One region of the Streptomyces sp. NPDC007189 genome, then DNA from elsewhere that is predicted to be linked to it. Evidence: riboswitches for the same ligand, from Rfam matches in the RefSeq annotation. Region 1 holds a riboswitch; each other region holds the start of a gene.

Evidence for each region. Region 1 has a riboswitch for thiamine pyrophosphate ahead of AB0950_RS20520 (thiamine ABC transporter substrate-binding protein). Riboswitches for the same ligand answer to the same signal wherever they lie in the genome.
Region 2: linked by a shared signal. The riboswitch ahead of thiO (glycine oxidase ThiO) and the one ahead of AB0950_RS20520 (thiamine ABC transporter substrate-binding protein) in region 1 are both predicted to bind thiamine pyrophosphate.
Region 3: linked by a shared signal. The riboswitch ahead of thiC (phosphomethylpyrimidine synthase ThiC) and the one ahead of AB0950_RS20520 (thiamine ABC transporter substrate-binding protein) in region 1 are both predicted to bind thiamine pyrophosphate.

The regions. Positions count from the first base shown of each region.
Region 1 is NZ_JBEYEY010000009.1:211,676-220,862, forward strand. It holds gene AB0950_RS20490 (YceI family protein) at 1-1, opposite strand, end outside; gene AB0950_RS20495 (hypothetical protein) at 279-485, shown strand; gene AB0950_RS20500 (hypothetical protein) at 510-686, opposite strand; gene AB0950_RS20505 (NAD(P)/FAD-dependent oxidoreductase) at 1,262-2,860, shown strand; gene AB0950_RS20510 (DUF6416 domain-containing protein) at 2,888-3,223, opposite strand; gene rlmN (23S rRNA (adenine(2503)-C(2))-methyltransferase RlmN) at 3,390-4,496, shown strand; TPP riboswitch at 4,523-4,631, shown strand; gene AB0950_RS20520 (thiamine ABC transporter substrate-binding protein) at 4,702-5,775, shown strand; gene AB0950_RS20525 (iron ABC transporter permease) at 5,814-7,415, shown strand; gene AB0950_RS20530 (ABC transporter ATP-binding protein) at 7,478-8,497, shown strand; gene AB0950_RS20535 (maleylpyruvate isomerase family mycothiol-dependent enzyme) at 8,522-9,187, shown strand, end outside.
Region 2 is NZ_JBEYEY010000006.1:378,238-387,424, reverse strand. It holds gene AB0950_RS15940 (MoxR family ATPase) at 1-545, opposite strand, end outside; gene AB0950_RS15935 (hypothetical protein) at 542-2,482, opposite strand; gene pknB (Stk1 family PASTA domain-containing Ser/Thr kinase) at 2,637-4,553, opposite strand; gene AB0950_RS15925 (thiazole synthase) at 4,644-5,438, opposite strand; gene thiS (sulfur carrier protein ThiS) at 5,442-5,642, opposite strand; gene thiO (glycine oxidase ThiO) at 5,645-6,808, opposite strand; TPP riboswitch at 6,806-6,917, opposite strand; gene AB0950_RS15910 (FAD-dependent oxidoreductase) at 7,100-8,332, shown strand; gene AB0950_RS15905 (Rv2175c family DNA-binding protein) at 8,478-8,843, shown strand; gene thiE (thiamine phosphate synthase) at 8,937-9,187, shown strand, end outside.
Region 3 is NZ_JBEYEY010000007.1:186,868-196,054, forward strand. It holds gene AB0950_RS16965 (DUF5326 family protein) at 16-228, shown strand; gene AB0950_RS16970 (IclR family transcriptional regulator C-terminal domain-containing protein) at 449-1,363, shown strand; gene AB0950_RS16975 (SsgA family sporulation/cell division regulator) at 1,464-1,901, shown strand; gene AB0950_RS16980 (YibE/F family protein) at 2,026-3,591, opposite strand; TPP riboswitch at 3,664-3,841, shown strand; gene thiC (phosphomethylpyrimidine synthase ThiC) at 3,834-5,618, shown strand; gene AB0950_RS16990 (hypothetical protein) at 5,779-6,636, opposite strand; gene AB0950_RS16995 (metallophosphoesterase) at 6,818-7,900, opposite strand; gene AB0950_RS17000 (LacI family DNA-binding transcriptional regulator) at 8,181-9,187, opposite strand, start outside.

The DNA.
Region 1 (9,187 bases):
TGGCTCGTGGTTACGCCAGGGCAGGGTGCCGGACAAGACCCGACCAGGAAACCCGACCGTTCCCCGGCAGAACTTCACGCCGCGCAGCAACGGCGACCGTCCCGTGCCGATTCCGGTGACCACGACAAGGGGCCAGAAAAGGCACTGAAGATGCCCAATGCCCGATTAAAGGTATTGACGCCATGACTGAGGCATATGACCATAACGAAACCCCGAGCGCCGAATCCTCGCCCCGTGGACCGCGCGGCGCTCCCGTCTCGGCCCTGAGGAGGGCGGCAATGAAGACGTTCCGAAGGCGCATGCCGGGCAAGAAATCGGCGGTGGCGGCGATGGTCCTGGGGGCGACCCTCTTGATCACCCCGACCGCGACCGCCGTCACCGACAGCCCGAAGCCCCAGACCCCGGCCCTCGACCGCTGCGTCCACAGCATGGGCCCGGCCGGCCGCTACTTCTACCCGGGCTACGCCAACGTCCCCTGCCTGTAACTGGACGGCAGCCCCGCACCGGTCTCACGACCCGAAGACCACTTGCAGAACGACGCCGATGACCGCCAGCCCGGGGAGGGCGGCGACCGCCAGACACAACCAGGAAGCCGCCTTCGCCGGCCGCGTTCCGTGCTCCCGCAGAACCAGGAAAGCCAGCAACGCCACACCGGCCACGACACCGGAATAGAAAAGCGCGGCCATGGCTCACCCCCATTCTGCGAGACTGTATCCCGGCGGTTGCCGCTCGCGCGCCCGCTGCGTCCAGCACCCGCAAGGCAGGCTTCCACTCCTGGATGCCAAGCCCCGGCTGCGCTCCGCTCCGCCGGGCGCGCTTCCCGGCTCCGCTCCGCGCGCCGCTCCTGCCTTCGGCCCGCTCCGCGCGGGCTGCGCCGACGCGCACCGACGCGTGGGTAAGCAGGCGGACATGAGTCGATCACCCGTAGAGCGCGGCCATGGTCAGAACAGAGCCTCTTGATCACGCCGGTGCGTTCGAGTCCGGGCAGACGCCGCTGGCAGCGGGACACGCTGATGCGGGCGTGCCTGCAGTGTGGTGACACCGGCGCCGCCCAGCAGCAGCGGCACGAGCTCGGCCGACTCGCGAACAAGGCACTGATCGGCGCAGTGCTCAGGGCCTGGGGCGGCGGCTGCAAGCGTTGGACAGCCCGGCGCCTGAGGGAAAGGCTGGATGGGCGAGGGCCGCGCCCTCGTCCTGGCTGGTGGTGGCTCGCTCAGGCGGAGCCTTGGCACCCAACCCCCCTCACGTCGGAGGAGCGCTGATGACACCCACCTTCGACGCGGTCGTGATCGGGTCCGGCGTGAACGGCTTGGTTGCCGCTGCCCAGCTGGCCAAGAGCGGCTGGTCGGTGGCCCTCATAGAAGGAAGCGACCGGCTGGGCGGCTTCATCGCCACCGAGGAGCGGACTCTGCCTGGATACCTGCACGACACGTACTCCTCGTGGCACCCGCTGTTCGTGTCCGGCGGGGCCTACGCCGCCCTCGGTGAGGACCTGCACCGTCACGGTTTGGAGTATCGCAACACCGACGGACTGATCACGGGCACCGTCACCGACGAAGGGCGCGTGGTCCTCGCCCACCGCGACCCCGCGGCCACCGCCGAGATGTTCGGCCACTCCGAGGACCGAACCGCCTACCTCACCCTGCTGCAGAGGTTCCTCGACAACGCCGACGCACTGGGCGGCATCCTGGGCGGTGAACCACGCTCGCCCCGTGTGCTCCGGCATGTGGTGAAACTGCTGCGCCGCGAGCGCTTCAGCGGCGCCGAGGAGTGGTTGCGGGCCACCATGACCAGCGGCCGCTCCTACTGCCGCGGCGCCTTCCGCGGCGACGAGCCTGATGTGCTGTGGATCCCCTGGCTGCTGCACGCCGGACTGTCTCCTGACCACGCCTTGGGCGGTCTGACGCTGCCTGTCATGGCCACGACCCTGCACGGTTTCGGCATGCCCGTGGTGGCGGGCGGCGCCCAGAACTTCGTCCGCGCCTTCGAGGCACTGCTCGACGAGCTCGGGGTGCACGTCTCCACGGGGCAGTCGGCGGAGCGGCTGCTTATCACAGGCGGCCGGGTCATGGGCGTGGCCACCGACGGCGAAACCATCCGGGCCCGCCACGCCGTCCTGGTCTCGGTAACCCCGACCGCGCTGTACGGCGAGCTTCTGCCACAGGACGCGCCCGTCCCGCCCGCCATCCGCGACGAGGCCCTGCGCTTCCGGTACGGACGCGCTGCGATGCAGCTCCACGTCGCCCTCTCCGCCCCGCTCGGCTGGCGCGATGCGCGCCTGGCCGGCATACCGCTGGTCCATCTCAGCGACGGGTCCGCGAGCACCGCGATCGCGTGCGCGGAGGCCGAGGCGGGGCTGCTGCCGCGCAGGCCCACACTGGTCGTCGGCCAGCAGTATGTCCTGGACCCTTCACGCGTGCCCGACGGCGCCGCCACCTTGTGGACCCAGCTCCAGGAACGGCCCTACAAGCCGAGCGGCGACGCGGCGGGCGAACTGGACGCCCACGGCCACTGGACGAAGGAGCTGACCGAGGGATACGTCCAACGGGTCCTGGCCAGGATCGCGCTTCACGCGCCCGACCTGCCGGAGAAGCTGCTCGCCTGGGACGCCGTCACACCGTCGGACCTGATGGCGCACAATCGGAACGCGGTCAACGGCGACCCCTACGGCGGCTCGACCGAACTCGACCAGGCCCTGCTGTGGCGCCCCCTACCGGGCGCGGCCCGGCACGCCACACCTGTACCCGGCTTGTGGCACATCGGCGCCTCGACCCACCCCGGCCCCGGCCTCGGCGCCGGGTCGGGGCACCTCGTGGCCCAGCACCTCATCCGCGGCAGGCGCCGGAGCAGCCGCCGCTGACCCGCGGTGAGGTGGGCATCTGCCCGGTCACCCAGTCGGGATGACCCGCTCAGCGTCCCACCCCCGCTGACGGATCCCGGCTACCAGGGAAATCGATGCCGGACACTGCACAGGACGCCAGCAAGCCGCACACCCGGCCCTCGGGCCGCTGGAAGGAACTCCTGCGATGTTCACGCAGGCCAGGAAAACCGCTGCCACGGAGGGGCGGACTGCGCACGTCGCGCCCGCGCTCCCCCCGGGTGCCTCCCACCAGTAGAACGGAAGCCGCCGCCCACTTTTGCCGTGTCCCTTGCTCATCCCCGACAGCACCCCTGCCACGCGCCGCGCCGGATCACTCTCGTTCGGCCCGCCCAGGGCCAGCATCAATGGGCGGCAACCGTCGCGGCCCTGCCTCTGGAGGGCTCAGTTCACCGGAGAGGTCATCGGTCGCCGGCGCTTCGGGGTTTTCATACGTAGCACCCATGACAGTCGTAGCGAGCGACAGCCGTGCCCCAGGCCACCCAAGTGGATCTGCGACACTGGTACCACCATGCCCAAGCCCGGAGAACTCACTTTCGTCGTGCCGCGCGGTGCCAAGACGCCGCCGCGGCATCTTGCCGATCTCACGCCCGCGGAGCGCAAGGACGCGGTGGCCGAGATCGGTGAGAAGCCGTTTCGTGCCAAGCAGCTCGCGCAGCACTACTTCGCGCGGTACGCGCACGACCCCGAGCAGTGGACGGACATCCCCGCCGGCTCGCGGGACAAGCTGCGCGAGGCGCTGTTCCCGGAGCTGATGACCGTCGTCCGGCATCTGTCGACCGACCAGGGGGCCACCCGCAAGACGCTGTGGCGGCTGTTCGACGGGACCCTCGTGGAGTCCGTGCTGATGCGGTACCCGGACCGGGTCACCATGTGCATCAGCTCGCAGGCCGGGTGTGGCATGAACTGCCCGTTCTGTGCGACCGGGCAGGCGGGTCTCGACCGGAATCTGTCCACCGCCGAGATCGTCCACCAGATCGTGGACGGGATGCGGGCGCTGCGGGACGGGGAAGTGCCCGGGGGCCCTGCCCGGCTCTCCAACATCGTGTTCATGGGCATGGGTGAGCCGCTCGCCAACTACAAGCGGGTCGTGGGCGCGATCCGGGCGCTCACCGACCCCGCCCCGGACGGGCTCGGGCTCTCGCAGCGCGGGATCACCGTGTCCACCGTCGGGCTGGTGCCGGCCATCCACCGGTTCGCCGACGAGGGCTTCAAGTGCCGGCTCGCGATCTCCCTGCACGCCCCCGACGACGAGCTGCGCGACACCCTCGTCCCCGTCAACACCCGCTGGAAGGTGCGCGAGGTGCTGGACGCCGGGTTCGAGTACGTCGAGAAGTCCGGGCGCCGGCTGTCGATCGAGTACGCGCTCATCCGCGACATCAACGATCAGGCCTGGCGGGGCGACCGGCTCGGGCGGCTACTCAAGGGCCGGCCCGTGCACGTCAACCTCATCCCGCTGAACCCGACGCCGGGCTCGAAGTGGACCGCCTCGCGGCCCGAGGACGAGAAGGCCTTCGTGGAGGCCATCGCCGCCCACGGTGTGCCGGTCACCGTCCGGGACACCCGGGGACAGGAGATCGACGGGGCCTGTGGTCAGCTGGCGGCCACCGAGCGGTAATCTGGCCACCGTCCCATCACATCTTCATATTCCGACAGGGGAGCGCCACAGCGCTGAGAGTGCGGCGGACAGGGCCGCAGACCCTCTGAACCTCGCCCAGGTCATTCTGGGTAGGAAGTTCGGTCATCACTCAAGCTGTTGCGCCCTGCCCGGATTCCCCGGGTGGGGCCGCGTCTCTTCCTGGCCAACCCCAGGAGGACAACCAGTGCAGAACAAGACCCTCGTGGCCGTCGCGGTCGGCCTCGGCCTCATCGGTCTGTCCGCGTGCGGCTCGACGCACGCCAAGAGCGCCGCCGACTCCAAGACCGTGACCCTGGTCAGCCACGACTCGTGGGCCGTGTCCAAGAACGTGCTCGCCGACTTCGAGAAGAAGACCGGGTACAAGGTCAAGGTCCTCAAGGACGGCGACGCCGGGCAGGCCGTCAACAAGGCGATCCTGACCAAGGACAACCCGCAGGGCGACGTCTTCTTCGGCATCGACAACACCCTGCTCTCCCGCGCCCTCGACAACGGCCTCTTCCAGCCGTACACCGCCAAGGGCCTGGACAAGGTCGGCGCCCCGTACCAGCTCGACAAGGACAAGCACCGGGTCACGCCCGTCGACTACGGCGACATCTGCGTCAACTACGACAAGAAGTACTTCGCCGATCACCACCTCACCCCGCCGCAGTCCTTCGCCGACCTCGCCAAGCCCCAGTACAAGAACCTCCTCGTCACCGAGAACGCCGCCACCTCCTCGCCCGGCCTCGGCTTCCTGCTCGGCAGCGCCGCGCAGTTCGGCGACGACAACTGGCAGGGGTACTGGAAGAAGCTCAAGGCCAACGGCGTGAAGGTCGTCGACGGCTGGGAGCAGGCCTACTACCAGGAGTTCTCCGGCTCCTCGGAGGGGAAGAAGGCCGGCGGCGACCGGCCGCTCGTCGTGTCGTACGCCTCCTCGCCGCCCGCCGAGGTGATCTACGCCAAGAAGCGCCCCAGCACCGCCCCGACCGGGGTGTCGTACGGCACCTGCTTCCGGCAGATCGAGTTCGCCGGGCTGCTGAGCAACGCGCAGAACCCCAAGGGCGCCAAGGCGTTCATCGACTTCCTGGTCTCCAAGGAGTTCCAGGAGGACATGCCGCTGAACATGTTCGTCTACCCGGTGGTGCAGGGCGCCAAGGTGCCCGCCGAGTTCACCGAGTACGGCAAGGCCGCCCAGCACCCCGAGACCATGGCCTCCGGCAAAATCGCCGCCAACCGTGACCAGTGGGTCAAGTCGTGGACCTCGCTCGTACTGAAGTAGCCGGGCCCCGGCGGAGGTACGCGGCGCGGCTGGGGCTGATGGCCCTGCCCGTCGCGTTCTTCGCGCTGTTCTTCGCCTGGCCCGTCGCCGCGATCGTCGCGCGCGGGCTGAAGGCGGACGGCGCCTGGCGGTGGGGGCGGCTCGCGGACGTGGTGACGCAGTCGGACATCCGCCACGTGCTGTGGTTCACCACCTGGCAGGCGCTCGCCTCCACCGCGCTCACCCTGCTGCTCGCGCTGCCCGCCGCCTACGTCTTCGCCCGCCTCGACTTCCCGGGCCGGCAGGTGCTGCGGGCCGTGGTCACCGTGCCGTTCGTGCTGCCGACCGTCGTCGCCGGCAGCGCGTTCCTCGCCCTCGTCGGGCACGGCGGGCTGCTCGACGACCTGTGGGGCGTACGGCTGGACACCACGGTCTGGGCCATCCTGCTGGCCCACGTCTTCTTCAACTACGCGGTCGTCGTACGGACCGTGGGCGGGCTGTGGTCCCAGCTCGACCCCCGGCAGGAGGAGGCCGCCCGCATGCTGGGCGCCTCGCCGCTCGGCGCCTGGCGCAAGGTCACCCTCCCCGCGCTCGCGCCCGCCGTGGCCGCCGCCGCGCTGATGGTGTTCCTGTTCTGCTTCACCTCCTTCGGCATCGTCCAGATCCTCGGCGGCCCCACCTTCTCCACCCTCGAAGTGGAGATCTACCGGCAGACCTCCGAGGTCTTCGACCTGTCCACGGCCGCCGTCCTCACCCTCGTCCAGTTCGCCGCCGTCGGCGCGATCCTCGCCGTGCACGCCTGGACCGTACGGCGCCGGGAGACCGCCCTGCGGCTGGTGGACCCGGCGGTGACCGCCCGCCGGCCGCGCGGCGCCGGGCAGTGGGCGCTGCTCGCCCTCGTCCTCGGCACCGTCGTCCTGCTCCTGGTGCTGCCCCTCGGCGTCCTCGTCCAGCGCTCCCTCGACGCGCCGGGCTTCGGCTACTACCGGGCGCTCACCGACGCCGACGGCGGTACGTTCCTGGTGGCGCCGGTCCACGCGGTGTGGACGTCCCTCCAGTACGCCGTCGCCGCCACGGCCATCGCGGTGGTGATCGGCGCTCTCGCCGCCGCCGCGCTCGCCCGGCGGGACGCCGGACGCCTGGTGCGGGGCTTCGACGCGCTGCTGATGCTGCCGCTCGGCGTCTCCGCCGTGACCGTCGGCTTCGGCTTCCTGATCGCCCTCGACAAGCCGCCGCTGGACCTGCGCCAGTCCTGGATCCTGGTGCCGCTCGCCCAGGCGCTGGTCGGCGCCCCCTTCGTCGTACGGACCATGCTGCCCGTGCTGCGCGCGGTGGACGTACGGCTGCGGGAGGCCGCCGCTGTGCTCGGGGCCTCGTCCTGGCGGGTGTGGCGCGAGGTGGACCTGCCGATGGTGCGCAGGGCGCTGCTGGTCGCGGCCGGGTTCGCGTTCGCCGTCTCGCTCGGCGAGTTCGGCGCGACCGTGTTCATCGCCCGGCCCGACAACCCGACGCTCCCGGTCGCCGTGGCCCGGCTGCTCAGCCGCCCCGGCGACCTCAACTACGGCCAGGCGATGGCCCTTTCGACCATCCTCATGGTGGTGTGCGCCGCCGCGCTGCTGCTCCTGGAGCGGCTGCGCACCGACCGGACGGGGGAGTTCTAGATGCCGCCGACCGGACGCGTGGCCGCCGCCTGGACAGGTGAGTTCCCGACGGGGGAGTTGCGATGCTGCTGAGTCTCGACGCCGCGACCGTACGCCTGGGCGGCCTGGCCGTGCTGGACGCGGTGGGCCTTCAGGTCGCCGAGCACGAGGTGGTGTGCGTGCTCGGGCCCAGCGGCAGCGGGAAGTCGACCCTGCTGCGGGCGGTCGCCGGGCTGCAGCCGCTGTCCGCCGGACGGGTGTTGCTCGACGGCCGGGACCAGGCGGGCGTGCCCGCGCACAAGCGGGGCGTCGGCCTGATGTTCCAGGACCACCAGCTCTTCCCGCAGCGGGACGTCGGCGCGAACGTGGCCTTCGGGCTGCGCATGCACGGCATGGCCAAGGGCGAACGGGACGCCCGGGTCGCCCAGTTGCTGGACCTGGTGGGGCTGCCCGGAGCCGCCCGGCGGGCCGTGGCCTCCCTCTCCGGCGGCGAGCAGCAGCGCGTGGCCCTCGCCCGCGCGCTGGCGCCCCGCCCCCGGCTGCTGATGCTGGACGAGCCGCTCGGCCAGCTCGACCGCTCGCTGCGCGAACGCCTGGTGGTCGAACTGCGGGAACTCTTCGGCCGGTTGGGCACGACCGTGCTCGCCGTGACGCACGACCAGGGCGAGGCGTTCGCGCTGGCCGACCGGGTGGTGGTGATGCGGGACGGGCGGATCGCCCAGTCCGGCACGCCCCTTCAGGTCTGGCAGCGGCCCGCCGACGCGTTCGTGGCCCGCTTCCTCGGCTTCGACAACGTGGTGGAGGCGACCGTCGCCGGTACGGCCGCCGACAGCCCCTGGGGCAAGCTGCCGGTCCCCGACGGCTCGCCGCAGGGCGCCCGCAGCCTGCTGGTGCGGCCCGCCGGGGTACGGCTGGTGGCCGCCGACGCCGGTCTGCGCTGCACGGTGACGGCACGCACCTTCAAGGGCACCCATGTGGCCGTCCGCCTCCAGCCCGCGGACGCCCCGCGCCTGGAGGCGGCCTGCGCGCTGCGGGACGCGCCCGAGGTCGGCCAGGCCGTGGGCGTGGAGTTCGACGCGACCGAAATCGTCGTGCTCGACTGATCACCCCCGCCCTAGGGTGGGGGCATGACCTTGCTCACGCATGATCGCTACTGCGACGAAATCGCCGACCAGGTGGACCGGTTCAGGGCGTTGGTGACCTCGGGCGCCGATCTGTCGGCCACCGTGCCGACCTGCCCGGACTGGACCCTGGAACGGCTCGTACGGCACATGGGCGGCGCCCTGCGCTGGGCGGCCACGCTGGTGCGGACCCGGGCGCAGGAGATGCTCCCGCGCGAGCAGGTGCCGCTCGGCGAAGGACCGGAGGCCGAGGGCGACGCGGCGGCCCTGGACGCCTGGCTCGCGGAGACCGGCGAGATGATCGTCGGGGCGCTGCGCGAGGCCGGTCCCGAGGCCAAGGTGTGGTCCTGGATGGGCATGGTCCCCAGCGGGTTCTGGGCCCGCCGGATGACCCACGAGATCACCGTCCATCGCGCGGACGCCGCGCTCACCGTCGGCGCGGCCTACGACGTCGCGCCCGACGTCGCCGCCGACGCGCTGGACGAGTGGCTGCAGATCGCCCAGTGGGTGCAGCGCGCCGGGGCGCGCCCGTGGGCCGCGGAGCTGCGCGGGCCCGGCCGCAGTATCCATCTGCACGCCACCGACGCCGCCGCGGACCTGAACGCCGAGTGGCTGATCGAGCTGGGCGAGGACGGGCTGAGCTGGCGGCGCGGCCACGAGAAGGCCACGGTC
Region 2 (9,187 bases), on a different contig from region 1:
TCGCTCTTGTCCAGCTCGTCGACGAGCAGGACGCGCGGCCGGCGGCGCGGCAGCAGCGCCGTGCCCAGCGGCCCGAGCCGCAGGAACCGGCCGATGTCGCCGGTGCCCTCGCCCGTGTCCAGGCCGGCCCGCTTCAGGTTGGCCTCGTGCAGCCGGCCGATCGCGTCGTAGGCGTACAGCCCGTCGCGCAGGGTGGTGCGGGAGGTCACCGGCCAGTGCAGGACCGGCCCGAGCCCCAGCTCGTAGGCGACGGCGTGGGCCAGCGTCGACTTGCCGGTGCCCGGACGGCCCGTCAGCAGCAGCGGACGGCGCAGCAGCAGCGCCGCGTTGACCACGTCGACCAGTCCCCGGTCCACCTGGAAGACCCGGCCCCGCCGGGCGTCGGCGGGCTCGGGGGCGAGGGGCTCCTCCTTTTCCGGGGGCGTGCCCTGCTGGATCGGCCGCCAGCCCGGAGGGTCGGGGAGCCGTTCGATCGCGTTGTGCGGGACGCCGTCGCCGCGATACAGCCACCACCCGGGTGTCTGCGTGCTTCCGGTCTCGGTCACGAGGGGTCACCTCCGGGGGCGGGAACGGGTGCGGCCAGGGGGGTCTGCGGGGGCAGCCGGTCGAACGGGTCCCAGAGGAAGCCCAGGCGCAGCCCGCCGGCGATGCGCGGCCCGCCGCCCGCGGGCACCGGCGACCACTCGCCGCGCCGGGCCCGCAGCACGGCCTCGGGCAGGCCCCGCACGCCGGTCGACCGCAGCCGGTCCGGCAGCTCACGGGTGACGCGCGCCCCGTCCTGCTCGTCGTGCGCCCACACCAGCGCGGGGATCCCCGCGTCCAGGGCCGCGTCGAACTCCGGGTCGGGCGTGCGCTTCCGGGACGCCCGCGGCGGAAAGCCGAGGACCAGCGCGAGCGGTCCGTCCTCGGGGTACAGGGCGGAGAACAGCACTTCGTACGACGCCGTGTCCTGGCTCCGGGCGGGCAACACATCGACCACCCGCTCCCCGGAGAGTACGGACATCGCTCTCATCCTGTCCCACTTTCGGGACCAGTTATGCCCCCATCCGAGCCAAACCGATTCGTTCTGGCGCTCGAGGCTGCGCACGGCGACCGGATGCACCACCCCCAGGCGCACCTCCGCGCCGCTGGGCGTGCTGATCGGGAGCCCGTCGACGGGCCGGCCGAGCAGTTCGCGGGGCAGGACGAACTCCACGAACAGATCCGGGGAGTCGATGGCCTTCGCCCGGCGCATCCGGATGATCTCTTTCCTGATCAACCGCTCGACGTCGGCCAGCCGCAGGGCGTCGGTGTACTGCTGCACGGCCTCGCGCGGCGAGCCCTCGTGCTCCTGGAAGACGTCGAGCAGATAGTGCCGGGACGGCGAGGCCGGCGTGATGCGGAACGTGGCGTACGTCCACCGGGCGCCGGCCCGCGCCGGACGCGAGCGCCGCTGCAGCAGCGGGCCCGGATCGACCACCGGCACGCAGTGCCCGGCCCGGCCGCGCACCCAGCGGGCCAGTTCCTGCCCGCGGGTGCCCGGGACCCGCTGGGACAGCGCGGCGACGAAGGCCAGCAGGGGCGGCACCGGGCGGCCCGCCTGGGCGATCTGCTGCAGGTCGTGCACGATCCCGAGGATGTCCTCGGGCGCGCCCTGCCAGGGGCGGCGCACCGGCCCGAGCGCCTCGTCGCGCAGCCCCACCAGACCCGGCAGCGGCACCGCGCCGTCCAGCAGCAGACGGTAGAGGTCGTCCATGGCCTCCGCGTCGAACGGGCCGTCGTCGAACGGCATCCGGTGCGGGCCGGCGTCCGGCTCGGCGCCCGGCGGGTCCGGGGGTAACTCCCCGGACAGCGCCAGGGCGGCGCGCAGCGGGGGCCAGGCCCGGGCCAGCCGCGCCAGGGGGATCATCCACGTCACCCCCGCGTCCGGCGCCTTGTCCCGCAGCACGGCCAGCCCCATCACCCGGGAGGTCGCCACGTCCTTCACGCCGCAGCCGCTGTACCCCTTGCCGACCCTGCGGCCGGTGTCGGGCGCGTCGTTCAGCTGGATCAGCGCCGAGTCGGGCCCTCCGGGGCCGGCCATCAGGCAGTCCGCCCACACGCCGTGCGGCTGCCCCTGCGGATAGCCGTACACCTGCATCCGCCGCTTCGCGCTGTAGGAGCCGGCGGACAGATGGCCGTGCGAGGTGGGGAACCGGTCGCCGACCAGGGACAGATCGCCGTGCAGGGTCAGCACCGAGAAGTCCTCGTGCGAGTGCCCGCCGGCGTACTGGTGCCCGCCGCCGGGGGAGCCGCGCAGCCGCAGGCCGTTGCTCAGGCCGATCGTCACGGTGGCGCCCGGGTCGTCGTGCCACTGCCGGCCGAGGGCGCTCGTCACCACGTGCGCGCAGGTCAGCACGTACCGCGGCGGCATGACGACCCCGCCGCCCACGGGGGCGCCCGTGGGCCCGAGGATGCTCACCTGCCAGACGTCGGTTGCGGTCAGCTCCGCGACCGGTTCCACCCCCAAGAGACCTCTCCCCCCGTCTGCCCCGCGACCGGACGCGCGTCTGCGGAGCCGCCATAGTAGCGGCCTGGCAGGGGGTGGAAGCAGGGGGCAACGGGCCGTCGGCGGCGGGGAGTTGACCCTGCCGCCGGGCAGCCCGCGGGCGCCCTGGTCAGCGGATGGTGATCGTGATGGTGGAGCCCTTGGGAGCCTTGTCGCCGGCCCGCACCGACTGCTTCTTCACGGTGTCGCCGAACAGCCCGAGCAGCCCGCGGTCCTCGTCCACCTTGAAGCCGGCGCCCTCCAGCGCCTTGTGGGCGTCGTCGACGCTGTCGCCGGTCACGTCCGGCACCTCGACCATCACCGGGCCCTTGGACAGCGTCAGCGTCACCGTGTCGCCCTGGGCGGCCTGGCCGCCGTCGCCCGGGCTCTGCCGGGCCACCTTGCCCTTGTCGTACGACGAGTTGACCTGCCCGGGCGCGACCCGCACCTTCAGCCCGGCGTCCGTCAGCTCCTGCCGGGCGTCGGCCAGGTCGTCGCCGGTGACGTCCGGCACGTCGACCGGGCTGCCCTTGCTGACGGTCAGCGCGATCGCCGAGCCGGCGTGCCGCTTGGTGCCGGCCTGCGGGGTCGTGGCGATCACGGAGCCCCGGGGCACGTCCTCGCTGAACTCCCGGGTGACCATGCCCGGCTCCAGGCCGTCCGCCTTCAGCCGCGCCCGCGCCTCGGCCAGCGTGCGGCCCTCGACGTCCGGCACGTTCACCGTCTCCGGGCCCAGCGAGATGGTCAGCGTCACCGCGTCGTGGTCACGGATGCGGGCGCCGGGCGCCGGGTCGGTGCCGACGACCGTGCCCCGGGCCACGGTGTCGTTGTACTCCCGCTTGACCTGCCCGACCTCCAGACCGGACGACTCCAGCCGGGCGCGGGCCTGCGCCTCGGTCTTGGCCAGCAGCGGCGGGACCTTGGTGAACTGGCCGGAGTTGATGTACCAGACCCCGGCGCCGGCGCCGAGCACCACCAGCAGGGCGGCGACGATCGTCAGCACCAGCCGCCTGGACCTGTGCGGCGGCACCGGGGGCGCCTGCAGCCGGCTGGTGTGCCGCACGCCGTCCGCGTCCGGCTCCTCGTCGCCGACCGGCAGCGGCCTGGGCACCGTCAGCGAGCGCGGGATCACGCTCGTACGGTCGCCGGCGTTGTCGTGTTCCGCCGTGACCGCCTGCGGCGGCATCGCGTCCAGCTGCTCGTCGCTCAGGCCCCGGCGCGCCTCGCGGGTCCGGGCGAGCAGCGCCACCGCGTCCTGCGGCCGGATCTCCGGGCTGCGCGCGGTCGCCGACGCGACCAGCTCGTCCAGGTCGTACGGCAGCCCGGGCACCAGCGCCGAGGGCGGCGGCACGTCCTCGTGGATGTGCTTGTAGAGCACCTGCGCGGGGGAGTCCCCCGCGTGCGGCTTGGCGCCGGTCAGCATCTCGTACAGCACGACACCGCACGCGTACACGTCGACGCGCGCGTCGGCGCTGCCCTGCTCGATCTGCTCGGGCGCGAGATACGACACGGTCCCGAGGACGGCGCCGGTCGTGCTGGTCTGGGTGTCCACGGACCGCACGAGCCCGAAGTCGGCGACCTTGACCCGGCCGTCGTCGCCTATCAGCACGTTCTCCGGCTTCATGTCCCGGTGCACGAACCCGGCCCGGTGCGCCGCCCCGAGCGCGGCGAGGACGGGTTCGAGGATGTCGAGCGCCGCGCGGGGCTGCAGCGCCCCCCGCTCGCGCAGCACGTCCCGCAGGGTGCACCCGGCGACGTACTCCATCGCCAGGTACACATACGACCCGTCGGTGCCCTGGTCGAAGACCTGCACCACGTTCGGGTGCGCCAGCCGGGCCACCGACTTCGCCTCCCGGATGAACCGCTCCACGAACGAGCCGTCCGCGGCGAGCGCCGGGTGCATCACCTTCAGCGCGAGCACGCGGTCCAGACGGGTGTCCAGGGCCCGGTAGACCGTGGCCATCCCGCCGACCGCGATCCGCGCGTCGACGCGATAGCGGCCGTCGAGCACCTGGCCGACGAGGGGGTCCTGAAGGGTCGTATCCACGAGAGGGGAGTCTACGAGGAGCGACCGACAGCGCCGCACGGTGCGCTGACGCCGGTGACGGAATGCAGCACAGCTGTGACGGCCCCGCGATCAGAAGGCCGGGCGCTCGGGATCCAGGCGGGCGCGTCCCTCGGCGGGGGAGGAGGCCTGGGCGAAGTGCCTGCGCGGGATCCGCCCGGCCAGCCGGGCCAGCCGGCCTCCTTCCACGGCATGCCGCATCGCGGCGGCCATCGTCTCCGGCTCCTGCGCCCGGGTCACCGCCGAGGCGAGCATCACCCCGGCGCACCCCAGCTCCATGGCGAACGCCACATCGGACGCCGTCCCGGCCCCCGCGTCCAGGATCACCGGCACGCGCGCGTGCTCGACGATCAGCTGGAAGTTGTGCGGGTTGCGGATGCCCAGCCCGGACCCGATCGGCGAGCCCAGCGGCATGACGGCGGCACACCCCACGTCCTCGAGTCTCCGCGCCAGCACGGGATCGTCATTGGTGTACGGCAGCACTGTGAACCCGTCGTCGACCAGCGTCTCCGCCGCCTCCAGCAGCTCCACCGGATCCGGCAGCAGCGTCCGCTCGTCGGCGATGACCTCCAGCTTGATCAGATCCGTGCCCAGCGCCTCCCGCGCCAGCCGCGCGGTCAGCACCGCCTCGCCCGCGGTGAAGCAGCCCGCCGTGTTCGGCAGCACCCCGATGCCCAGCTTCTCGAGCACCGACAGCACCGAGCCGTGCACGGAGGGGTCCACCCGCCGCATCGCGACCGTCGTCAGCTCCGTGCCGGAGGCGGCCAGCGCCCGCTCCAGCACGTCCAGGCTGGGCGCCCCGCCCGTGCCCATGATCAGCCGCGACGACAGGGGCCTACCCCCGAGGACCAAGGGATCGTCGGCCATGGCTCAGCCTCCCTGGACGGCGGTGAGGACTTCGATCCGGTCGCCCTCGGCGAGCGCCGTGGCGGCCCACCGCGCGCGCGGGACGACGGTCTCGTTGACGGCGGCGGCCACCCCGGACGGCGACGGAACCAGCGACCGTACGACGGCTTCGAGAGCGGTGCCCGGAGCGATCTCCCGGCGCTCTCCGTTGACGGAGATCGAGATGCTCATGCGGGCTGCTCCACGAGGACGGGGGCGCCGAAGCGCCGCGGCGTGAACGGGCGGGCTTCTTCCGGCAGCTCGCCGTCGGCCAGCAGCTGTGCCATCACATCCCCGGTGACCGGCGTGAGCAGCACCCCGTTGCGGTAGTGCCCGGTGGCCAGCAGCAGCCCGTCCAGCCCGGACGGGCCGAGCAGCGGCGCGTTGTCGGGGGAGCCGGGGCGCAGCCCGGCCCGGGTCTCGGTGAGCGGCAGCTCGGTGATGCCCGGCACCAGCTCGTGGGCGTCGCGCAGCAGCTCGTACACCCCGCCCGCGGTGACGGTCGTGTCCCAGCCCAGCTCCTCGCTGGTGGCGCCGACGACCAGCTCGCCGTTCTCCCGGGGCACCAGGTACACCTGGCTGCCGCGGACCACGGCGCGGACGGTACGGCTGAGGAAGGGCGCGTACCGGCGCGGCACGGTGAGCCGCAGCACCTGCCCCTTCACCGGGCGCACCGGCGGCAGCAGCGCCTCCGGCACGCCCGCGAGCCGCCCGCTCAGGCTCCCGGCGGCGAGCACCACCTGCCCGGCGCGCAGCGCGGTGCCGTCGGCGGTGGTCACCCCGGCCGCCCGGTCGCCCGTGACGTCCAGCCGCTCGGCCCACGCGCGGTGGAAGACGACGCCCGTCCGCTCGCACGCGGCCACCAAAGCCGCCGCGAGCCGTCGCGGGTCGATCTGGTGGTCGCCGTCGACCCGCAGCCCGCCGCGCACCCCGGGCGCCAGCATCGGCTCCAGGCGCCGGCACTCCCGCCCGGACAGCCACTGCGCGTCCAGCCCCGAGCGCTGCTGCAGCGCGTGCAGTTCGCGCAGGTGGGCGCGGTCGTCGGCGTCGAGCGCGACCGCGAGGGTGCCGCAGCGGCGGTAGCCGAGGTCGTGGCCGGTCAGCTCGGTCAGCTCGGCCGCGAAGCGCGGGTAGCGGCGGGCCGACTCCAGGTTCAGGGCGAGCAGCGTCTCCTCGCCGTAGTGCAGTTCGGTGACGGCGGCCAGCATCCCGGCCGCGACCCGCGCGGCCCCGCCGCCGGGCTCGGGGTCCACCACGGCCGTGGCCAGCCCGCGCTGCGCCGCGCGCCAGGCCGTGACCAGGCCGATGATCCCGCCCCCGATGACGAGGACGTCGGACGTACGTGACGACATGGGCGTCCAGCCCCTCCCTTCGCCGGCATGACCCGGATCAGGTTCGTACGGTCGGAGGCCGCCAGCCTCCCTCTCAGCCCGGTGCGTCCGGGCTCCCGCGAGTGCGTGTACGGGGGCCACCCTAGCCCGCCGCCCGCACCGCCCGTAAGAGCGCCCCGGCCGTGCGCGGCCGTCCGGTCGGCACCCGGGAGGGTGAGCCGCCGGGCGTTCTCCCACCGGTACCTGCGGTGTGGAGCAGGTCACCGGGCATGGCCGCTGACTGACGCTCCGTCACGTGTCTATGGTGATCGGGTGGGCGAACAGACAGCACAAGAGGGCACGTCACAGGGGCGGCGCGTGGTCGTCGCCGGCGCGGGCATGGCCGGCGTGCAGACCGCGGTCGCGCTGCGGGAGCAGGGCTTCAGGGGCGTGATCACCGTGATCGGCGCCGAACCGCACCAGCCGTACGACCGGCCGCCGCTGTCCAAGGCCGTGCTGCTCGGCAAGGCCGAGGACTCGGCCTTCGACGTGGACTTCGACTCCCTCGGGGTCGAGCTGCGGCTCGGCTGCGAGGTGCTGGGCCTGCGCCCCGCCGAGCGGGAGCTGGACACCGAGCAGGGCCCGGTGCCGTACGACGTCCTCGTCCTCGCCACCGGCGCCGAGCCGGTCACCCTGCCGGGCACCGAGGGCGTGCCCGGCGTGCATCTGCTGCGCACCCTGGACGACGCCGAACGGCTGCGGCCGGTGCTGGCCCGGCAGCACGAGATCGTGGTGGTCGGGGCCGGCTGGATCGGCGCCGAGTTCGCCACGGCCGCCCGGGAGGCCGGGTGCGCGGTGACCGTCGTGGAGGCCGCCGGCCGGCCGCTCGCCGGCGCTCTGCCCGCCGAGGTCGCCGCCCCCATGGCCGCCTGGTACGCCGACGCGGGCGCCGAACTGCGCACGCACGCGCGCGTGGAGCGCGTCGAGCCCGGCGCGGTGCTCCTCGCCGACGGCACCCGGCTGCCCGCGGACGCCGTCGTCGTCGGCATCGGCGCCCGCCCCGCCACCGCCTGGCTGGCCGGCTCCGGCGTCGAACTGGGCCCGCACGGGGACGTCCTCGCCGACGCCCGGCTGTGCACGTCCGTGCCCGATGTGTACGCCGTCGGCGACTGCGCCTCCTTCCCCTCCGGCCGCTACGGCGAACGGCTGATGGTCCACCACTGGGACAACGCCCTGCAGGGCCCGCGCACGGTCGCCGCGAACATCCTCGGCGAGACCCCGGCGGCCTACGACCCGGTGCCGTACTTCTGGTCCGAGCAGTTCGGCCGCTTCGTCCAGTACGCCGGCCACCACCCCGCCGCCGACCGGCTGATCTGGCGCGGCGACCCGGCGGGCCCGGCCTGGACGGTGTGCTGGCTGTGCGAGGACCGCCTGGTGGCCCTGCTGGCCGTGGGCCGACCGCGTGATCTCGCCCAGGGGCGGAGACTGATCGAGGCGGGCGCCCGCATGGACGCGGCGGCCCTGGCCGACCCCGGCAAGCCGCTGAAGGACGCGAAGGCCGAGTGACCGGCGCTGCCCCGAAAGGGGCGCGGGGTTGTTCCGCCGTGCCGCCGCGGGGGAGCGACCGGCCGCCGCCACGCCCGGCCCGCCCGGCGACACAACCCGGCATGACGCATCGCGACCGAACCGGCGGAGCGCCTACCCTGGTGCCGTGACCGAGATTGACGCAAAGATCGATGCTCTCGTCCCCGCCTGGCTCACCCTCCCCGACATCGCCGAAAGGCTCGGCGTGGAGGTGACGCGCGTGCGGCAGCTGGTCAAGGAGGGCCAGCTCATCGCCGTCCGCCGCGGTGAGAACCGGGCGCTGCACGTCCCCGCCGCCTTCATCGACGGGGACAAGGTCGTCAAGGGCCTGTCCGGCACCCTGACGCTCCTGCGGGACGACGGCTTCACGGTCGAAGAGATGATCGAGTGGCTCTTCACCCCCGACGACACCCTGCCCGGCACCCCCGCGCAGGCCCTGAGCGAGAATCGCGGCACGGAGGTGAAGCGCCGCGCCCAGGCGCTCGCCGTCTGAGCCGACCCGCACCACAAGGGGTGGCGTGCGGGCCGCAGCGCCCGTACGCCACCCGTGACACCAGCCAGGGACACCGATCAGGGGGACCCACGTATGTCCGACACCGCGCGCGCCGCGCTCGCCGACGCCCGTCTGTACCTGTGCACGGACGCGCGCACCCGCCAGGGCGACCTCCCCGAGTTCCTGGACGCGGTCCTGGCCGGCGGCGTCGACATCGTGCAGCTGCGCGACAAGGGCACGGAGGCCGCCGAGGAGCTGACGCACCTGGAGGTCTTCGCGGACGCCTGCGCCCGGCACGGCAAGCTGCTCGCGGTGAACGACCGCGCGGACGTCGCCCACGCGGC
Region 3 (9,187 bases), on a different contig from region 1:
CAAAGGACGAGGGCGATGCGAGGGATCTTCGCGGGACTGCCGTGGTGGGTGAAGTGGGTCGCGGTGCCGGTCATCGCCCTGGTCGTGTTCGGCAGCCTGATAGTGACGGTGCTCGGCATCGTGATCGGCCTGCTGTTCAAGGCGCTGGTCTTCGTCGCCCTGGTCGGCGGACTCATCTACGTCGTACGGAAGTTCATGTCGAACTCCTCGTCGCGCAGCGACTGGTGACGGCACCGGGCACTGGTGATCGGCCACACACCACCACCGGTCCCGGCAAGCTGAACACCGGTTTCCCTCGGGCGAGGGAAGTTTCCGGCGAGGCAGTCCGGGTGCGGCGGCGGACGATTAGAGTCCGGAACCCCGCGGGGTCCGGCCCCGCGGGCGGCGCAGATCCCCTCCGTGCTCTCCCCCCGCACGGGCTGCCCCCTCGCGCTCCCGGGAGTGATCCTTGGCCACGGTCGACACCGCACCGGCAGAACCGCACGCACCCCCCACTCCGTCGCGTCCCCGCGCACCCCTCGCCCCGCGGGCGCCGTCCGTCGCGGTCCCCGAACAGCCCCACCCCCCGGGCGTCTCTGGGCCACCGCACCCCTCCGACGCCGCCGGCTCCCCGGCCACCGCGACACTGATCGGATCCGTCCAGCGCGCCATGCGCCTGCTGGAGACCGTCGCCGCACATACGTACGGCGCCCCCGCCAAACAACTCGCCCGCGAGACCGGCCTCGCCCTCCCGACGACGTACCACCTGCTGCGCACCTTGGTGCACGAGGGCTATCTGCGCCGCGAGAAGGGGCTGTTCTTCCTCGGCGAGGCGGCCGAGCGGCTGGGCAGCAGCGGGGCACAGCAGAAACGTCGCAGCGCGGTGGTGGACACACTTGCGCACTGGCGCGATTCCATCGGTGTGCCCGTGTACTACGCGATGTACCGGGACGGCGAGATCGACATCATGTGCGTCTCCGACTCCCCCGAGGCGCCGGCGGTCGAGGAGTGGGCCGACTTCCGTGAGACCGGCCATGCGCACGCCATCGGCAAGTGCCTGCTCTCCCAGCTGGACGAGGACGCCCGCCGCGATCACCTCGCCCGCTATCCCGTGACGTCCATCACGCCGTACACCGTGCGCGACAACGACGCCCTGTTGCGGCGGCTGGCCCGGATGCCCCGCATGGAGCCGGTGGTGGAGCGCCAGGAGTACGCGCTCGGGACGATCTGCGCGGCGGTCCCGATCACGGTCGGCACGACCGTGGCCACGATGGCGATGTCACTTCCCTCCCACCAGGCCGATCGGCTGTTGCCCGCGGCTCGTCGCCTGCAGACGGAGATCGGACGGCATCTGGGGACGCTCACGCTCTCTATCAGTATCTGAAAACTTACTCCTTGTGATCTGCTGTGTACGTTCAGCAAGATTTGACCACGGTCGGAGGGATCAAACCCGGCCAGTCGATGTCCATACGACGGGGTACACGATGCGCGAGTCCGTACAGGCAGAAGTCATGATGAGCTTTCTCGTCTCGGAGGAGCTCTCCTTCCGCATTCCGGTGGAGTTGCGCTACGAGACCTGTGATCCCTATGCCGTGCGCCTCACCTTCCATCTGCCCGGTGACGCTCCGGTGACCTGGGCCTTCGGGCGCGAGCTGCTGATCGACGGCGTCGGCAGGCCGTGCGGGGAGGGGGATGTGCACATCGCTCCGGCCGACGCCGAGGTGCTGGGCGAGGTGCTGATCCGGCTCCAGGTGGGTGGCGACCAGGCCCTGTTCCGCTCCTCGGCGCCGCCGCTCGTGGCCTTCCTGGACCGCACGGACAAGCTCGTGCCGCTCGGTCAGGAGGGGGCGCTGGCCGACTTCGACGCCCATCTGGAAGAGGCCCTGGACCGCATCCTGGCCGAGGAGCAGAGCGCCGGCTGAAGCGTTACGGCGGCGGAGGCAGAAAGTGCCCCGCCGTGCCGCGTGGGACGGTGCAGGAACGCTTCTTCGCGGCTGTGTTGCGGGCCAGGCCGACGACACGGCATCCGACGCTGAGTCAACCGCTTCACCGCTTCCGGCGTCGTCCCCGCCCGCCCCGCGCCGGGACGGGCGGGACCCCGGCCGGTGCCGGCGTGCTCGGGCCGGGGCGGTCGGCGGCGACCACCAGAGCGGCGAGCGCGGTGGTGACCGGGACCGAGGCGACCAGGCCGATGGAGCCCACCAGCGTGCGCACGATCTCCTCGGCCACCAGCTCGCTGTCGGCCACCGTCCCGACGCTGCTCTGTGCGATCGAGAACAGCAGCAGCAACGGCAGGGCGGCACCTGCGTAGGCGAGGACGAGGGTGTTGACCACGGACGCGATGTGGTCGCGGCCGATGCGGATGCCCGCACGGTACAGCCCGCGCCAGCCCATCGTGGGGTTGGCCTCGTGCAGCTCCCACACGGCCGACGTCTGGGTCACGGTGACGTCGTCCAGCACACCGAGCGAACCGATGATGACGCCGGCCAGCAGCAGACCGCTCATGTCGATCGACGGATACAGGCCGTGGATCAGGCCGGTGTTGTCGTCCGTGTTGCCGGTCAGCGCGGCCCAGCCGATGAACAGGGAGCCGAGCACGCCGATCAGCGACAGGGAGACCAGCGTGCCGAGCACCGCCACGGACGTCCGGGCCGACAGGCCGTGGCACATGTACAGGGCGATCAGCATGATGGCGCTCGCCCCGACCACCGCCACGAGCAGCGGGTTCGAGCCCTGGAGGATCGCGGGCAGGATGAACAGGGTCAGCACCAGGAAGCTCACGGCCAGCGCGACGAGCGCCATCACCCCGCGCAGCCTGCCGACGATCACGACGGCGAGGGCGAAGATCGCGGCGAGCAGCGTCATGGGGAACTGCCGGTTCACATCGGCCACCGAGTACTGCAGGTCTCTCGGTGCCGAGGGCTCATAGGCGACCACGACCTTCTCGCCCTGGTGCAGCTGCCGGGTCTGGTCCGGCTGGACGATCTCGGTGAACGTACGGCCCTTGTCCTTGCCGGTGTCGACCCGGACGGTCGCCTTCTTGCAGGTCCCGTTCGCCTGTTGCTGCGCCGAGGTGCCCTCGGCCGTGGAGGTGTCTCCGGTCGGGGTGTCACCGGAGGCGTTGACCGATCGGCAGCTCACCTCGACGACCCTGGTGACCGTGGCCTGTTGTGTCTCGCGGTCGAAGCCGACGCCGGTGCGTTTGTGCGGTGGGGCGCCCCCGGGCCAGAGCACCAGCAGGCCGACCGCGACCGCCGCGGTGAACGGGATCAGGATCGCGGCGATGACCTTGCGCAGGTGCTGGGAGACGGGGGCGGCGGGCCCATGGCTGTGACTGTGCCCGTGCCCGTGTCCCTGTCCTTGTCCCTGGCCATGCCCGCTTCCGTGCTCGTCACGGTGCGCGTGGCCCTGGCGATGACCGCGCCCATGGTCAGCGCTGAAGCTCCTGGTCTCGGCCGTACGGCCGTCGTACTCATGGCCGTCGTACTCATGGCCGCCGTACCCATGGCCGTCGGGCACGTGGCCGTCGGGCATGTGGTCCTCGTGCTGTCCCGGGCCGCCTCTGCGAGGCGGCCCGGGCGGCCGATACGGGTACTGCTCCATGCTGGTCACCGCCCGATCATTGCAAGAACGGCAGGGGGCCCACTGTTCATCGCGCCACACATGACGCTAGCGTGGAGGCACCTTTGCACACGCGGGAGCTCGGAGCACCGGGCTGAGAGGGCGCTGACCTCCGTACACGCGATGTTTCACGTGGAACATGCCATGTTCCTCAGGAAACACCGGCAGACGGAAACCGCTGCGTCGACCGCCGAACCTGTTACCGGGTAATGCCGGCGTAGGGAGTAGGTCTCATGACCAACAAGGACGCACGCACGCCTGCCTCCGTTCAGGACGAGACGTCCCAGGAGGCCCGGAAGTCCATCGGCTGGCACAAGGCGTATGTCGAGGGTTCGCGCCCCGACATGCACGTGCCGGTCCGTCAGGTGCACCTCACCAACGGGCAGTCGGTCACGCTGTACGACACGTCGGGCCCGTACACCGATCCACTCGTCGACACCGATGTCCGCAGGGGCCTGCCGCCGCTGCGCGAGAACTGGATCATCGCCCGCGGCGACACCGAGGAGTACGCGGGCCGTCCCGTCCGTCCCGAGGACGACGGGATCAAGCACACCTCGCCGCGCGGCGGGCTCCGCAACCTGGACGCCGTCTTCCCCGGACGGCCGCGCCAGCCGCGCCGGGGCCGGGGTGGCGAAGCGGTGACGCAGCTCGCCTACGCCCGCCGGGGTGAGATCACCCCGGAGATGGAGTTCGTGGCCATCCGGGAGAACGTCTCTCCCGAGGTGGTCCGCGAGGAGATCGCGGCAGGCCGGGCCGTACTGCCCGCCAACGTCAACCACCCCGAGATCGAGCCGATGATCATCGGCAAGCGGTTCCTGGTGAAGGTCAACGCCAACATCGGCAACTCCGCGGTGACTTCCTCCATCGAGGAGGAGGTGGAGAAGATGACCTGGGCGACCCGCTGGGGCGCCGACACGGTCATGGACCTGTCCACCGGCCGCAACATCCACACCACCCGCGAGTGGGTGCTGCGCAACTCCCCCGTCCCCATCGGCACGGTGCCGCTCTACCAGGCCCTGGAGAAGGTCGACGGCAAGGCCGAGGAACTGACCTGGGAGATCTACAAGGACACGGTCATCGAGCAGGCCGAGCAGGGTGTGGACTACATGACGGTCCACGCGGGCGTCCGGCTGCCGTTCGTGCCGCTGACCGCCAACCGCAAGACGGGCATCGTCTCGCGCGGTGGCTCGATCATGGCCGCCTGGTGCCTGGCGCATCACAAGGAATCGTTCCTGTACGAGAACTTCGAGGAACTCTGCGAGATCCTCGCCGCCTACGACGTCACCTACTCGCTGGGCGACGGCCTCAGGCCGGGTTCGATCGCGGACGCCAACGACGAGGCTCAGTTCGCGGAATTGCGAACTCTTGGGGAACTCAACCGGATCGCCAGGCGTTTCAACGTACAGACCATGATCGAGGGCCCGGGACACGTCCCGATGCACAAGATCAAGGAGAACATCGACCTTCAGCAGGAGATCTGCGATGAAGCTCCGTTCTATACGCTCGGCCCGCTGACCACGGACATCGCGCCGGCGTACGACCACATCACCTCCGGCATCGGCGCCGCGATGATCGCCTGGTGGGGCACGGCGATGCTCTGCTACGTCACGCCCAAGGAGCACCTGGGCCTGCCCAACCGCGACGACGTCAAGACCGGCGTCATCACGTACAAGATCGCCGCACACGCGGCCGATCTCGCCAAGGGGCACCCGGGCGCCCAGGAGTGGGACGACGCACTGTCCGACGCCCGCTTCGAGTTCCGGTGGGAGGACCAGTTCAATCTCGCCCTGGACCCGGACACGGCCCGCGAGTTCCACGACGAGACCCTGCCGGCCGAGCCCGCCAAGACGGCCCACTTCTGCTCCATGTGCGGCCCGAAGTTCTGCAGCATGAAGATCTCGCAGGACATCCGCCGCGAGCACGGCAGCAGCCAGACCGAGATCGAGGAGGGCATGGCGCAGAAGTCGAAGGAGTTCGCGGCGAGCGGGAACAGGGTGTATCTGCCGATCGCCGACTGACCGGGAGGAGCGAACTCGCCGCGCCGGAACGTCCGTTGAGGCGGCCGGTGCGGTCGAGGAGCTGCGGGGACGGCGGCTGACCGGGGTGGCGGCGCCACACCGGTTGCCGCTCGGCCCGCCGCCCGGTCGGGCCCCATGCCGTCCGGGTGCTGCTGCGGGATCACTCGGGCTGGTGCTCCGGGCCGCCGAAGTCCGGGCTCGTGTAGTCGGGGCTGCTGAAGCTCGGCCGGCCGGATGCGGTGCCGTCGTCGGGGCTGCTGAAGCCGGGGCGGTCGTATCCCAGGCGGGGCATACGGCCGCGCGGGGCGGGCGGGGTCGTGCGGTGCGTGACCGGTCCGGGCTCGGCGAGCGCCTCCGTCAGGAACGGCACGATGCCGCGGTCCAGCAGGGCCTGACGCCAGGCCTCTCTGGCGCGGTCCAGTTCCCGGTGCGCCGCGTCGAGCGCCCGGGCCTGGTCCGAGCTGCCGTTGCGCAGGGCGGTGAGGAGCAGTCCGACCGCGGCCACGAGGATCGCGGCCGCGGTCACCGCGCCGAACACCCAGCCGGCGGTGAGCATGGTCCCGGCGAAGGCCTGTCCGGGGCTCAGTGTCTTCAGGATGTAGCCGACGAGGAGGAAGATCGCCGCGGCGGTGCCGGAGAGGACGGGAGCCAGTACGGCGATGACCGCGACGGCGCCCGCGCCGGTGCTCTCGGCCGTCTCGCCGGGGGAGGTGACGAGCCCGGCCGTGGCCGAACTCTGGTCGGTGGCACTGGGGTCACCGGCGGCCGCGGGGGCCATCGCGGGCTGGCGAAGCTCCTGGCGGATCTTCACATAGTGCTCGTATTCGGCCGCCGCGGCGGCCGTTATCAGGGCGGTGGCGTTGAGCGCCATGGTGCGCAGTTGTTCGGGATTGAGTCGCTGTCCGACAGCGGCCAGTTCCGGCCGCTGTGGCGCGGAGCGCAGCGCCTCATCGAGGAGCCGCTCGAATTCCTGGCGGTCCTCGTTCTGCAGGTGCTGCGGAACGCTGTTCATGTGCATCCCCCGATGCTCCGTAGGGCTTGGGGCTCGCACGCCGGCGAGCCGTCGGGCAGAAACGGAGGGGAGCCTGCTACGGATAAGCCGATGGTAGAGCCGTGACGGCACACGGAGACAGGGGGTTGCCGGAAATTGCCCCACCGGCCTGTGGATACGCGGCCGGGGGCGCCGCTCGGCCGAACGGTCAGGTGGCCAGGGGAAGTTGCCGCACCAGCAGCTTTCCGGCCATGGTCACTCCGCCGTCCATCGCGATGGCGAGCCCGTCGGCGTAGACGTGCGGTCCCTCCACGACCGGGCCGGTGCTCTCCTCGCCGTCCTCGGAGCCGACCTCGCCGAGCAGGTAGGGAATCGGGCTGTGGCCGTGAACGATGCGGGTGCCGCCGTACGTATCGAGGAGGGAGCGCACGGCGTCGGCGCCGCCCTCGTCGCGGAAGGAGAACCGCTTGGTGAACTTGCGGAACAGATCCCAGCACTCGTCCGCGTCGTTGCGGGTGAGCGTCTCGCGGACGGTGTCGTTGACCGCCTCGATGGAGTCGCCGTAGTCGAGGTAGGCGGTGGTGTCCGAGTGCACCAGCAGATAGCCGTCGACCTCCTCGACGGCGTCGAGGCGGGCCATCCACTGCAGGTGGTGGTCCTGCAGGCGGTCCATGTCGGTCTTCTGGCCGCCGTTGAGCAGCCAGGCCGCCTGGAAGGTGGCGGTGCCCGCACCGGAGTTGACGGGGGTGTCGCCGAACCGCTTCGCGCCGAGCAGCAGCAGTTCGTGGTTGCCCATGAGTGCCTTGCAGTAGCCGCCGGCCGCCGCGGCCTCGGCGGACAGCCGCATCACGAGGTCGATGACGCCGATCCCGTCGGGTCCGCGGTCGGTGAAGTCGCCGAGGAACCACAGCCGGGCGGTGCCGGCGCACCACTGGCCGGAGGCGTCGATCAGCCCCTGCTCCTGGAGTGCGGCCACCAGTTCGTCGAGGTAGCCGTGGACGTCCCCGACGACGTACAGCGGGCCGGGACCCGTCGCGGGCTGCGGGGCCGGGGCGGCAGGGGCCGTCTCGGCGGTGGTGACCGGGTGGGTCTCCGCCCGGTTGATGACGGGCAGGTCGCGCTGGGTGGGCGTGTAGCCGTCGGGGTACGCCTCGTCGGCGGGCGGCGCGGTGTCGCCCGGGTGGGCGGTGCGGACGTACGGACCGGTCTCGTGGACGTACGCAGGTACCCGGAAGTCGCGCAGCGTCGTCGTCCGCTCCACTTCGGGTCCCTGACCGGCCCCCTGAGTCATCAGACCCCTCCACCATCGCGCCGCATCTGCACCCCTTCGGACTGCCTGGTCGCAGCGGTCCGCGGTGTCGTGGGCCCATCATAGGAATGCGCGTCGCGCCGTGTGATGACCCAGGGGTGGTGAATCGGAACAAGACTCCAGTTCACCGCGGCTTTCGCCCCGTTTGGGCAGATGTTCGGCCGGCTCGGCGCCGACCGGACACCCGGCCCGTGCGCCGCCGGCCCGCCGAGCCCCCGTGCACGGCCGGCGCGGGCACGGGGCGAGCGCCCCGCTTTCCGCGCTATCTGTCGTCCGGTGTCCGCGGCGGGCTGACCGTCGTGCGCGGCGGACGGCGCTGCGAGGAGGTGCGCACGATCAGCTCGGTCGGTATCACCTGCTCGACCGGCTGGTCCGACTCCACGCCCTCGATGGCGTCGATGAGGAGCTGGACCACCGCGGTGCCGATCCGGCGCGGTTTGAGGGAGAGCGTGGTGATGGGCGGCTCGGTGCTGGCGTACACCATGGACTCGCTGCAGCAGACGAGCAACAGGTCCTCGGGGACGCGCAGGCCGTAGCGGCGGGCGGCGGCCAGCAGGTCGGTGCCGTTGGGGTCGAACAGGCCGTAGACCGCGTCGGGCCGGTCGGGGCGGGCGAGCAGCCGGTCGGCGGCGACGGCGCCCGCGCACGGGTCGTGGGCCGGATAGGCCTCGTACACCGGGTCCTGGCCGACCCGCTCGCACCAGTGCAGGTAGGCGGTGGTGGACAGGTGGGTGTACGTGTCCGTCGTGGTGCCGGTGAGCAGGCCGATACGGCGGGCGCCGGCGTCGGCGAGGTGGTCGAGGATGCCGAGTACGCCGGCCTCGTGGTCGTTGTCGACCCAGGCGGTGACCGGCAGCGTGCCGGCCGGGCGGCCGTCGGAGACGACGGGCAGACCCTGCCGGACGAGTTCGGTCACCACCGGGTCGTGGTCGGAGGGGTCGATGACGACGGTGCCGTCGAGCGCGACGTTGGACCACACGTCGTGGCGGGAGGTCGCGGGCAGGATCACCAGGGCGTAGCCGCGGGCGAGCGCGGCCGAGGTGGCGGCGCGTGCCATCTCGGCGAAGTACGCGAACTCCGTGAAGGTGAAAGGTTCATCCCCGTACGTCGTCACGGTCAGGCCGATCAGACCCGACTTGCCGGTACGGAGGGTACGGGCGGCCGCCGAGGGGCGGTATCCCAGCCGGTCGGCGACCTCACGGACGTGGCGCCGGGTGGCATCCGGGAGCCGGCCCTTGCCGTTGAGGGCGTCGGAGACGGTCGTGATGG